3 regions of the Paenibacillus sp. FSL F4-0097 genome follow, and region 1 is predicted to be linked to each of the others. Evidence: riboswitches for the same ligand, from Rfam matches in the RefSeq annotation. Region 1 holds a riboswitch; each other region holds the start of a gene.
The links. Region 1 has a riboswitch for thiamine pyrophosphate ahead of MHH86_RS02055 (ABC transporter substrate-binding protein). Riboswitches for the same ligand answer to the same signal wherever they lie in the genome.

Region 1 (4,290 bases):
TCTGGAGATTCCGCAGCAATCTATATTTTTCAAAATTCTCTCGACGGATATATTCATATGTCCCTTTCAGCTTGGATTCGTGACGATACGTGTCCAGCTGGAGGGGGATTCGATTCCCTTTAGTATTGCCCTAGAATTCGCGGATCGTTTCCGTGCGCTAGAGAAAACCTTCATACAGGATGACTACACTTATATTCATTGCGGGGAACAGACCTATGAGATGGTAGAGGATTTTGTCTTCCGAAATTTGGTGGATGGACTGGAGCCATATCTGGATCAATCGGATATCAATGGGGCTTATTTTGAGACCCTTCCTTTTTTCGTAGATGAAAGAATGCAGGTGCAAGCTTTTTACGGCTTTCAGAATGAAGAAGGTTCTGATGAGATTAGTGTAAATCTACGCTATCGCGCCTCACAGCTTGATGGAATTGATCTGAACGGAAAGCCCTATGCCAGTGCAAGCGATCCAGCGTATATTGCAAACTATTGTCATGAGCATTCCTATAATCGCTGGGGCCCAGACACGTATTATATGATGAATGAGCAGACCTTTTGCTGCATGACCCGGGCTGAACAGGAGATTGCTGTTAGTCTAGCCAACCAGATGTACGGGCAATATTATTACGGATTTTTACTCAATATTTTCCACAAAATCGTTCTGCTGAAGCTCGCCAATATGCACTCCCGACTTCGGATTAATCATGATTATGAGGAAATAGACAATCTAATCTACTCCATTAATAAGTTCTCGGCAAAGTTCTACTTCTTGGAGTTGATTTCCCAGTCGCAGGGCCGGGAGATATTTCTTCAGCTGCGTAAAGTATACGGAAACGACGCTTTGTTCGAGGAAGTGAAAGAAACCTTAAATGATCTGTTTCAGTATCAGGATAAGTTTCAGTCCAAGCGACGGGATAATCTGCTGATGATTCTCACTGTATTTACGGTAGTAAGCGGGATTTACGGCATGAATCAAGTCATTGACGATCTGGATGGAAAAATCCAATGGAGTAAAATGATTGGTTATTCCCCCTTTGAATTTCTTGCCCTCTTCGTGATCATGAGCGGGATTCTGATCAGCGTTGTCCTCACGCTAGGGGCGCTGGTTAGTGAGCTTAAACGGCGTCACCGCAAGAAATATAAAGATCTAGACTAGCAAAAAAGAAACTACTGGATTGGAAAAATTCAGGAGTGCACTACTAGACATTCCGAGTACAGCCGTCTATAATACACCGTATGCGAGAAATATAAGACATTAAGTATAGGTACAAAACTTATGCTTACTTATATTGCACATAGAAATACCCGTTAACTTCATAGAACCAGGGGTGCTGGAATTGGCCGGCTGAGATTGTATCCCACAAGATACTGACCCTTATACCTGATCTGGATAATGCCAGCGTAGGAATCGCCAATTGGTTCTGGTCCCTGTGACCTTGACTAACCTTGCGCCAAGCCAGCGTCCCGATCACTCGGGGCGCTTTTTTTGTTAGATCACTAAAAGATGTAGAAAAACGTACATACTACACTTTACGGTTCATGTTGTGAAGACGGGATTCTTGTAACCTTAAAGGAGAGAAGAAGACATGCACCTCAAAAAAGCACTTACGTTGTGCCTCACCTGTGTACTCATTCTTGCCATTGCCGGATGCGGCAGCAACAATGGGAATACAGCCGGAAACAAAGCAAATGCTACTGATCCAACTGCAGCGGCTGGCACGGATGCTCCAAAAGAGCTCACCAAAGTTAAAGTCGCACTCGACTGGACACCGAACACGAATCATACCGGTCTATACGTAGCTAAGGATCTTGGTTACTACGCTGAAGAAGGTCTGGACGTCGAAATCGTTCAACCAGGCGCAGCGGGTTCTGATACTATGGTTACTTCTGGCGAAGCCGCATTTGGCATCAGCGCCCAAGAAGGATTAACGCTAGCCCGTCTACAAGGCGTACCCCTTGTCTCGATAGCAGCTATTATTCAGCATAATACATCGGGATTCGCCGCTCCAGTAGATCGCAATATTAAATCACCAAAGGATTTCGAAGGTAAAACCTACGGAGGCTGGGGCTCACCAGCCGAAGAAGCAGCCATGAAAGCTATCATGGATCCTGAAGGTGGCGATGTGAAAAAGGTGAAGCTGATCAGTATCGGTGAAGCTGATTATTTTACCGCCGTCAAACGTGACATTGATTTCGCCTGGATTTTCTACGCTTGGACTGGCGTTGAGGCTGAGTTGCGTGGCGAGCCATTGGATATGCTGTACTTAAAGGATTATGCGCCACAGCTCGATTATTACACGCCTGTGCTGACGACGAGTGAGAAGCAAATTGCAGATCATCCTGAGCTGGTGAAGGCCTTCATGAAAGCCACATCAAAAGGTTATCAATATGCCATTGATCATCCGGAAGAGGCTGCCGGTATGTTATCGAAGGACGTTCCTGACCTGGACGCCGACCTTGTCCTAGCTAGCCAAAAATGGCTTAGCCCAAAATACAAGGACGATGCTGCCCGCTGGGGCGAGCAAAAAACCGAGGTCTGGCAAAATTACGGCGACTGGATGTATGATCTGAAGTTGCTGGATAAACCGCTGGATGCTGCTAGTGCATTCAGTAATGATTTTTTACCGGCGGAGTAAACAACAATTGTAATGAATTACTTCGTTATCAAAGTTGGCTTTTTAAACTTACCTTATAAAATGAGAGGATTGATTATTGTGGCTAACACCCTACTAAGCATTCAAGTAATTCCAAAAACTCCGAACAATGAGGATTCCATCCCATACGTAGATAAAGCGATTGAGGTCATTCAGAAATCCGGTGTTAAACATCAAGTGAATCCACTGGAAACCACAATGGAAGGTGAGCTTAGCGAGCTGCTGGAGGTTGTGCGTCAGATGCAGGAGGCGTTGATCGAAGCAGGCAGTCCAAGCGTAATTTCGCAGATCAAAATCGCTCATAATCCTAACGGAATCAGCATGGATAAATTGACGGAGAAATATCGGCCGTGAGATCGACCTGGAAGCTAATATGGCCGCCCCTTGTGGCGGTCGTCTTCTTTTTAACCGTATGGCAGCTATCTGTATCTGTATTTCATATTGAATCCTGGATTCTGCCGAGTCCTGCTGATATTGCCCGTGAATCCACCAGTAACGCTTCTGGTCTTTGGGCTCATACGATGGCTACGCTGCGGCTCACTTTAATTGGTTTTCCCATTGGTACGGGGGTAGGCCTGATCGTTGCTTTGCTTTTGCATCTTTTGCCTTGGGCTAGACGGGCTTTTTATCCACTTATTATTCTGAGTCAAAATGTTCCCTCCATCGCGCTCGGACCCCTGCTCATTATCTGGTTCGGCTTTGGTCTTTTGCCCAAAATCGTGCTGATTACACTAGTATGTTTCTTCCCGGTAGCTGTCGCTGCGATGGGCGGTCTGGCCCAAAGTGATCAGGTCATGATGAATTATATGAAAATGGCTGGCGCAAGCAAGTGGCAAATCTTCACCAAGCTGGAGCTGCCCTCTTCTATCCCGGCACTATTTTCCGGCGTAAAAATATCTGCTACTTATGCGGTTATGGGCGCCGTGGTCGCTGAATGGATTGGCGCGGATAAAGGTATTGGCTATTATATGCTTCTGCAGAAATCCGCATATCGTACGGATCGGATGTTTGTTGCTATTGTTATTATTGTACTTTTAAGTCTTGTACTCTTTGCTATTATTGCATTGCTGGAAAAATGGCTGGTTCGCTGGAAGCCGCGCCGTAACTCATAGAAAGGAAGATGCCTGTATGTCTCAAGCGACGCAAATGCAACACAGAACAACAGAAGTCATAAGCTCTCCTGAAGCTCATACCGTGGCACCCGCCCTTGAAGTGAGCGGCATCTCCAAATCTTTTTCCCATCGTCGCCGTGAGACGAACGTTCTGAATAATGTCTCTCTCAAGGTAGAGCAACAAGAGTTCGTTTCGATCGTTGGTCCTTCCGGCTGCGGAAAAAGCACCTTATTCCATATGATTGGCGGCCTTGTGAAACCCGATGCAGGCACGATCCGCATGAACGGTAAGGTCGTTACAGGTCAACGCGGTGAAATTAGTTATATGCCGCAGCAGCCTGCGCTTTTTCCTTGGCGTACGATTGAGGATAATGTGCTGCTTGCTGGGGAGATCAAGGGCGCACTGCGGGATGGAGCCCGCGAGGAAGCGCGCCAGTGGCTTGCCAAGGTTGGGTTAAGCGGTTTCGAACATGCTTATCCGCATATGTTGTCTGGCGGGATGCAGCAGCGTGCAGCTTTTCTCAGAG
Region 2 (4,290 bases), 2.5 Mb from region 1:
ATCTCCGTATAGGTGATGATCGCTGCAAGCGAAGTATCTTTAACCAAGCTAATAAAGGAATTGGATAACGGCGGTACAGAAACGCGCGCAGCTTGTGGCAGAATTACGCGGCGCAGAGCCTGCCCACGAGTCATCCCGACTGAGAAGGCAGCTTCCCATTGGCCTTTATGTATCGACAGGATAGCAGCGCGTACGATTTCCGATGAATAAGCCCCTACGCTAAGAGTAAATCCAATGGTGGCGGCAATGAAGGGGTCGAGTACAATACCAACAGCCGGCAAACCATAAAATATAATAAATAGCTGCACTAACAATGGGGTTCCTCGAATAACCCACACATAAAAACGGGCGATTAGCTTCGGAATTACCCACGGTGAAAGACGTGCCAGCGCGGTTAGGATCGCCAAAATCAATCCAAGCACAAAGGAAAGTAGCGCCAACGGAATGGTAAAAGCCACCCCGGCTTTTAGCAGGGGTAGCAGTGTGTCTAAGAAAATTTGTATTTTGCGGTCATCCATTATTCAGACATCCTTTTTAGCTTCCAGGCTTAATTAGCCTTGCTAGCCTTGTATTATTTTGAAACGTCAGCTCCAAAGTATTTCTCGGAAATTTTCAAGTACGTTCCATCACTCTTCATCTCTGTAATCGCATCACTGACCGCTTTCACCAGCTCATCATTGCCTTTCAGGAATACTGCGGCACTTTGTGATCCTTCAGGAATCTCATCAACCACTTTAATTTTTGCATCTGGTTTTTGTTTTTTTAGATCCAGATAAGACAAGCCATCATTCACAGTTGCATCAATACGTCCCGAAGTCAGCAGATCCATCGCTTGATTGAAACCGTCCGTAGCTACGATTTCAGCACCGTTCTCACGAGCGATGTCGGATAAGTTACTTGTCAGGGATTGTCCGGCTTTTTTACCCTTAAGATCGGCAAAGGTCTTAATATCCTCATTGTCTTCGCTCACGATCAATACTGCTTTGGATACGATATAGGGTTCAGAGAAATCATATTTCACTTTGCGATCTTCGTTAATGGAAACTTCATTAAAGATTACATCAAACCGTTTCGCATCCATTCCAGCGAAAATACCATCCCACTGAGTTTCAAAAAATTCAGCTTTAACACCTAAACGTTTTGCTACTTCTTCAGCAATTTCCACGTCAAAACCAGTCAATTTCCCCGCAGTGTCATGATAAGTAAAAGGCGCATAAGTCCCTTCTGTACCTATCCGCAATTTGCCGCTGGCTTTCACAGCCTCCAAACTGTTTTGCGCTGAAGATGCTGCTCCACCATTCGTTCCAGCTGTAGGTTCAGCAGCCGTATTGGTATTCGAATTATTGCCGCAAGCCGCTATAAGGACCACGGTTAACGCCAATATAATAGTTAAACTCCATTTTTTCATTATTAAATCCCCTCTCTCTACCCGGATTTTTTCCGGTAAATTGAATAGTACACTGCCATCACATGATCGTCAATACTTTTTTCCGATTATATACATCGGAATTATAATATTAACTAGATTCCTACCTATATCTTACCCAATCTTGGATTAATCCTTCACTTCTTTCTCTCTTTACTTCTCAGAAAGATATGGTATATTTATTAACAAATTAATATGGACCTGTTATTTCACTAGGGGAGTCGGCCGACTGAGACGGAGCTTCAAGCTCCGGACCCTTGGAACCTGATCTGGATCATACCAGCGGAGGGAAGTGGAGCAGAATTTTCATCAAGCATGTTAAGTGTTATTATGCAGAATGAACTTTTTGACCCATTCATTTCCTCTGGAAATGGATGGGTTTTTATTTGTTTAGGCGCTCCACAAAAATTTTAGGAGGTTTGATCATCACGACCATTTTATCTATTCAAGGCCTAACCTACTCTTTTCCGGAATCTGAGCAACCCCCTGTATTCGCAGATCTATCCATGGATATCAGGCAAGGGGAATTCGTCTCCGTAGTAGGTGCTAGCGGATGCGGGAAAAGTACATTTTTCAAAACGATTGCCGGTTTACTCGAACCTACTCACGGAAAAATAAAACTCTCTACGCACCCGTCAACCGCTAGTCGTTTAGGCCAGATCGCTTATATGCCTCAGCAGGATTTATTGCTGCCTTGGAGGACAGTGCTCGACAACTGCCTTTTGCCTTGGGAGATCAAGCCCAGATTCAATAAACAAGAAACGATCACTCAGATTCGGGAAATGTTGACCCGCTTCGGCTTAGCAGATGTAGAGAAGGCTTATCCCCATGAACTTTCGGGTGGAATGAAACAGCGAGTCGCATTTCTGCGCACCTTAGTGGCTGGAGGCGGAAGTGGTCTTATGCTGCTGGATGAGCCCTTTGGCGCTCTCGATGCCATGACCAAACGCGAGATACACCGTTGGCTGTTGGAGTTATGGGGTGAATTGAATCAGACGATTATGCTCATCACTCATGATCTGGAGGAAGCACTATTGCTCAGTGACCGGATTTATTTATTATCTGGCGGTGCGCACAGCGAATTACAGGAGATCGTTGTGGATTTACCAAGGCCAAGACATTATAAGATGAACTACGAACCCCGGTTTATAGCACTGCGTGCAGAGCTGGAGCGGAGATTACATGCGACCTATACCTTTTAAAAAACATCTAGACAACTATGGTCCCTTCCTTCTTCTGGTACTGCTCATTCTTGTAATCTGGGAGTCAGCTGTTCGCCTTCACATGATTCCAGCCTTTATTCTCCCTGCACCTTCCTCTATTGGAATCGCATTGATCGAGCACAGGCAATTATTATTTGGACAGCATTTATTGGCGACGTTACAGGAGATACTGGTGGGTTTTGTCCTTTCTGTTATTTGTGGTGTATTGCTGGGCACTGGAATGTTCCTGTATCGCCCCATAGAAAAGGCCATCTATCCCTTTCTTATCATTAGCCAGACGATCCCATTAATTGCGCTATCCCCCATTTTTATTATGTGGTTCGGATATTCGCTGTGGAGCAAAGTGGCTGTGGTGTTTTTGACGGCTTTTTTTCCAGTCGTAGTGAGTACATATGATGGACTTCGTACAAGTGGCCAGACTTACAAGGACTTATTATTAACATTTGGTGCAAACCGCTGGCAGCTGCTTGTCAAAACCCAAATTCCACTGGCGTTGCCTGCTTTTTTCTCTGGCTTAAAGCTGTCCATTGTATACTGCGTCATCGGAGCTACTATCGGGGAATGGCTCGGCGGCAGTAAAGGACTCGGTTACTTCAGCCGCAGAATGGCCGGAAATATGCAGAGCGATGAAATGTTCGCGGCTGTATTTCTGCTGTCCGCGCTTGGTGTGGTGCTTTTTCTGGCGATAGCTTTACTCGAACAATTATTTTTAAAGAAAAGAGGATCAAACCAATGAATCATTTAAAATCCCCACAACGAGGACTTATTTCTGTATTTCTAGTATGCACACTTTTGCTCTTAAGCAGCTGCGGGAAGGCAGACAAGATAAATAACAACTCCCAAACCGATCCCTCCAATACCGAAAATAAGCAGTCACACAAGCTGACGATTATGCTTGATTGGTATCCCAATGCCGTTCATTCCTTTCTATACGCTGCGCAACAGCAAGGTTTTTTCCAAGAGGAAGGTTTGGATGTCGAGATCAAAATGCCTGCAGACAGCAATGATTCCCTAAAGCTTGTTGCAGCGAATCAAATTGATCTAGCGCTCAGTTATCAGCCTCAGGTACTTATGGCACGCGGCGAGAAAATCCCTGTACGTTCGATTGCAGCAATCGTGCGGCATCCACTGAATCATCTGATGGTTCCTCAGGCTGGCAGTATTCATAGTCCAAAAGAGCTCGCGGGAAAACAAATCGGCTATTCCTCCATTCCGCTCTATGAAGCGATGATTCGGACAATGATCCAGAGTGATGGAGGCGATCCTTCATCCGCCAAGCTGATTGACGTAGGTTTTGACCTCATCCCTGCGATCTCTACTGGACAAGTAGACGCAATAATGGGCGGGTTCATCAACCATGAACAACTAATCCTTGAAAAAGAGGGACATCCGGTCACTTCGCTTAATCCAACGGATTACGGAGTGCCTGACTATTATGAGCTTGTGCTGGTGGCCAGCGAACAAGGATTGCAAAATTCTGAAGCCTACTTTAAAAAATTTCTAAATGCCATTACAAAAGGACAGGAATTTGTGGAGCAGAATCCTGAACAAGCCCTGGATTTACTGGTTGCACATGAAGATGCAACTTCACCGCTCGACAAGGAGATTGAGAAAAAAAGTCTTGAGATTCTGCTGCCGCTG
Region 3 (4,290 bases), 1.2 Mb from region 1:
CAACTCCTATCTATTCAAAGTATAAAAGAAGAAGCCGCCAATGACGACTTCTTTTAGATATTTCTTTTTAGCAGAAAAAGTTATCTATAAATGAGGCTCCCGCCTTGGAGAAACTCTTGCGCCTTCTCTTGCATTCCTGATTCAATTCTCGTCGTATTACGGATATTATGAGAGATCTTCATACTGCAAAATTTCGGCCCGCACATGGAACAAAAATGAGCTGTTTTAGCGCCTTCCGCAGGCAATGTCTCATCATGATATTCTAGCGCTCGCTCAGGATCTAACGATAAATGAAATTGATCACGCCAACGAAATTCAAAACGGGCTTTCGAAAGAGCATTATCCCGGTCTTGTGCTCCTTTATGCCCTTTCGCCAAATCTGCGGCATGAGCCGCTATTTTATAAGTAATGACCCCTACACGTACATCTTCCTTATTAGGCAGGCCAAGATGCTCCTTCGGAGTTACGTAACACAACATTGCTGTACCGAACCAACCAATCATCGCTGCACCTATAGCAGAGGTAATATGATCATAACCAGGCGCAATATCTGTAGTCAGTGGACCTAATGTATAAAAAGGGGCTTCGTTACAGGTTTCAAGTTGCTTATCCATATTCTCTTTAATCAAGTGCATCGGCACATGTCCTGGACCCTCTACCATCACCTGTACATCATGACTCCAAGCTATAGCTGTTAATTCACCTAACGTCTCTAACTCGGCAAATTGTGCTTCATCATTCGCATCAGCAATCGAACCCGGACGTAATCCATCGCCTAGGGAAAAAGAAACATCGTACAGCTTCATGATTTCACATATCTCTTCAAAATGTGTATATAAAAAGTTCTCTTGATGATGCGCAAGACACCATGCCGCCATAATGGAACCACCTCTTGAAACAATGCCAGTCATACGTTGTGCCGTCAACGGGATATAACGAAGCAGAACCCCCGCATGAATGGTAAAATAATCAACCCCTTGCTCCGCTTGCTCAATGAGCGTATCACGGTACACTTCCCACGTTAAATCTTCCGCTTTCCCATTCACTTTTTCCAACGCTTGATAGATAGGCACCGTGCCAATAGGAACAGGAGAATTACGGATGATCCACTCGCGTGTCGTATGGATGTTTTTACCTGTGGAGAGATCCATTATATTATCTGCACCCCAGCGGGTGGCCCATCTCATCTTCTCTACCTCTTCCTCTATGGAGGAGGATACTGCGGAATTTCCTATATTGGCATTGATCTTCACTAAAAAATTGCGTCCAATAATCATCGGTTCACTCTCTGGATGATTGATATTCGATGGGATGATGGCGCGGCCGCGGGCTACTTCATCTCTTACAAATTCCGGTGCCACATTCTCACGAATCGCAACGTATTCCATTTCCGAAGTAATAATCCCTTTGCGTGCATAATGCATTTGAGAGACATTACGCCCCTTTTTCGCTCGCAAAGGTTTTCTATGGAGCGCTGGAAACACTTCCGCCACAGCTTTTCCCGTTGCATTCCCGTTATCTTCAGGCTTCACGGTTCTTCCTTCGTACGCTTCCGCATCCCCTCGTTCCTCAATCCAGCTTAGACGATTGGGCTCTAACCCCTGACGAATATCAGTATGAATATTAGCATCCGTGTAAGCCCCGCTTGTGTCATAGACATGAATTGGGGCATTCTCCTCTTCGCCGTCTATGCCCGCAGTTGGACTAAGTGAGATCTCCCGCATAGGCACCTGTATATCAGGCCGTGAACCCTTTACATACACTTTTTGACTTGCTGGAAAAGCTGATAGATTGATTGGATCGTTGTTCAATTCGCTTGTCATCTCAATTCCTCCTATAAGGTGATTTGATCAAGCGGAGACGGTCTACTCCCCACACATAGAAAAGGCCACATCTGTATAAGATGCGGCCTTAGAGTAGACAAATAGAAATAGAGCTCCATTTCCTCCGCTGGCATTATCCAGATCAGGTTTGACGGTCGATAGTTATAACTATCCTCTCAGCCTGGTCCCACCAAGCTCCCGTGACTATATAATTGCTACTTCAAAGTATAACCGAAAAGAGAGAATTATCCAAATCTACTCAAATGTGAGATCAATGTATACGTTAGTTTAACACCAATACCCCAAATCCTTCCAGAAGCACCTCGCCCGACAATGTTGTGCCGCTCAGTAAATCTGTTTTGGTCTCACGAAGATGGATCGTGACAGGAGTCTCACTATAATTAAGCAAAAAAGCATAACTGGAAGAAGCTCCGGTACGGACTTGCAGCTCTACCTCTTCTGGGAGCTCCAGCCAATCTGCTGGCGATTGTAGATCAATTAAATTTATGATCTCAGCCGCTGCCTGTTCATTAAATACGGCTCCGTAATACCAAACCTCACCCTTGCCGCGACGATTTTTAGTTACCGCCGGTTTTCCCGCATAATAATCAGAGGCGTAAACCGCCATCACTTCAACCGAAGCTTCCTCTATTTTGAGAATATCATTAAAGTCATCTGCTCCTGTAACGACTTCGGTCACGCCCGACCAGCTAATTGTTGTTGGCTGACGACTGCCCTTAACCATTGTGAATTCTTCAACTGTGATCCCGCATTGATCCTTAGCAGTACCTGGGAAAGGACGCATATAACATTGACCGCGCTCATCCTTATAGCCAGTTCTACAGCCGAAGATCAGTTTGCCGCCTTGTTGAACATATTCATCCAGCAGAGACGCTGTCTCATCTGTCATAATCGCTGGGTGAGGATAGATAAGCACGTCGTACCTTGCAAGCTCCTCCAGCGTTGTTTTTTTGCGCAAATAGAGCACGTCATTCGGGATATGCTTCCGCTGAAGAGCCTTGTACCACTCCTTATTGCTCTTCCACATAAACGGGCCATGCCAAACATCGTATTCTCCATCCCACTCATTGTCATAATCACGAACAATAGCAACGTTAGCCTGATTATGAGTACCGATAAACGCTTGACCTGCTGCTGCCAGCTCCTGACCGATCTGCCCCGCTTCCCGCACTCTCCGGTTAGGCTGATTATGATAGTCATTGATTCCATGCCAATAAATTTCATTGCCCATCGTAGCTGTCCGCCAGCGGAAATATAACACCATATCTGCCCCATGAGCGATCGACTGATAAGTCCATAACCGCATCTGCCCGGGCTTTGGAGAAGGCATATCCATCCGGTTCACCCAGCCACCCGGGCCCGACTGCTGCTCCATAATGCAGAAATTCGGGGATATCGAACGAACAACAGATAACGACAGTCCCCAGCCTCTATCATTCAGCGGATTCCGCTCATTCGGGTCATAAAAAATAGTAGAGAACTGAGGATAGGAATCATAGCTGAAGAAATCCAGCAGTTCATCCGTCATTTCATGGCTATCGAGATGACCGAACAGACCGTTCGTGGTTACCCATTGCTTAGGGGCAAGTTTACGAATGATATCCGCTTGGTTTTTGGCAAAAGAAATTGTATTGTCCGAAATAAACCGTTTTTCATCCAATGCCTGATGAGGATTGGGTTGCTTCGGTACTGGAGTCGGACGTGGAAGATAGACCTGAGACCAGTCACTATAGCTTTGATTCCAAAAAACAGCTCCCCATGCCTCGTTCAAATGCTCAAGCGTAACATATTTCTGCTGTAGCCATTCCCGGAAGGCCTTATGGTCACTCTCCGAATAAAATTCACTGATCTCACAGTTGAGCTCATTATCAATTTGCCAGCCAACTACACCCGGATGATTGCCGTAATGTTCAGCCATTTGTTCTGCAATACGTGCACACAGTTCCCGGTATTTAGGACTGCTGTAATTATAATGGCGGCGCATGCCATGCTGAAGTGTAACACCTTCGTAGGTTACATTTAATACTTCTGGATATTTATCAGTCAACCAAGCTGGAGGCGTTGCCGTCGGAGTACCAAGTACAACCTGAAGACCATATTTATGTGCTAGATCAATCGCCCGATCAAAGAGCCCGAACTGAAACTCCCCTTCTGTGGGTTCAAAAATAGACCAAGCAAACTCCCCCATCCGAATGATCGTAAAGCCGAGTTCACGCATCCGGCGATAATCGTCCTCCCACATGTTTTCTGGCCAGTGCTCCGGATAATAACAAACGCCAAGCTCGAATTTTTCAGTTGCGACAGGTTTCTTCATCATTACCTCCAAAGTATTAAAAATATGCTTTCAATATTTTATAATTCTATTGTAGTATCAATGATAAGAGGTCTTATATAACAAAATATTGCTATCATATAACAATCTTGCGTTTATTGCCTTAATCCAACT

Region 2: it holds a riboswitch for thiamine pyrophosphate, as region 1 does, so the genes downstream of both, MHH86_RS13105 (ABC transporter ATP-binding protein) here and MHH86_RS02055 (ABC transporter substrate-binding protein) in region 1, are expected to answer to the same signal.
Region 3: it holds a riboswitch for thiamine pyrophosphate, as region 1 does, so the genes downstream of both, thiC (phosphomethylpyrimidine synthase ThiC) here and MHH86_RS02055 (ABC transporter substrate-binding protein) in region 1, are expected to answer to the same signal.

What each region holds. Positions count from the first base shown of each region.
Region 1 is NZ_CP151965.1:458,036-462,325, reverse strand. It holds gene MHH86_RS02060 (hypothetical protein) at 1-1,153, shown strand, start outside; TPP riboswitch at 1,312-1,422, shown strand; gene MHH86_RS02055 (ABC transporter substrate-binding protein) at 1,584-2,633, shown strand; gene MHH86_RS02050 (MTH1187 family thiamine-binding protein) at 2,712-3,005, shown strand; gene MHH86_RS02045 (ABC transporter permease) at 3,002-3,763, shown strand; gene MHH86_RS02040 (ABC transporter ATP-binding protein) at 3,798-4,290, shown strand, end outside.
Region 2 is NZ_CP151965.1:2,931,804-2,936,093, reverse strand. It holds gene MHH86_RS13115 (amino acid ABC transporter permease) at 1-518, opposite strand, end outside; gene MHH86_RS13110 (amino acid ABC transporter substrate-binding protein) at 572-1,408, opposite strand; TPP riboswitch at 1,631-1,734, shown strand; gene MHH86_RS13105 (ABC transporter ATP-binding protein) at 1,846-2,628, shown strand; gene MHH86_RS13100 (ABC transporter permease) at 2,609-3,385, shown strand; gene MHH86_RS13095 (ABC transporter substrate-binding protein) at 3,382-4,290, shown strand, end outside.
Region 3 is NZ_CP151965.1:6,192,946-6,197,235, forward strand. It holds gene thiC (phosphomethylpyrimidine synthase ThiC) at 81-1,823, opposite strand; TPP riboswitch at 1,927-2,035, opposite strand; gene MHH86_RS27780 (beta-galactosidase) at 2,107-4,158, opposite strand.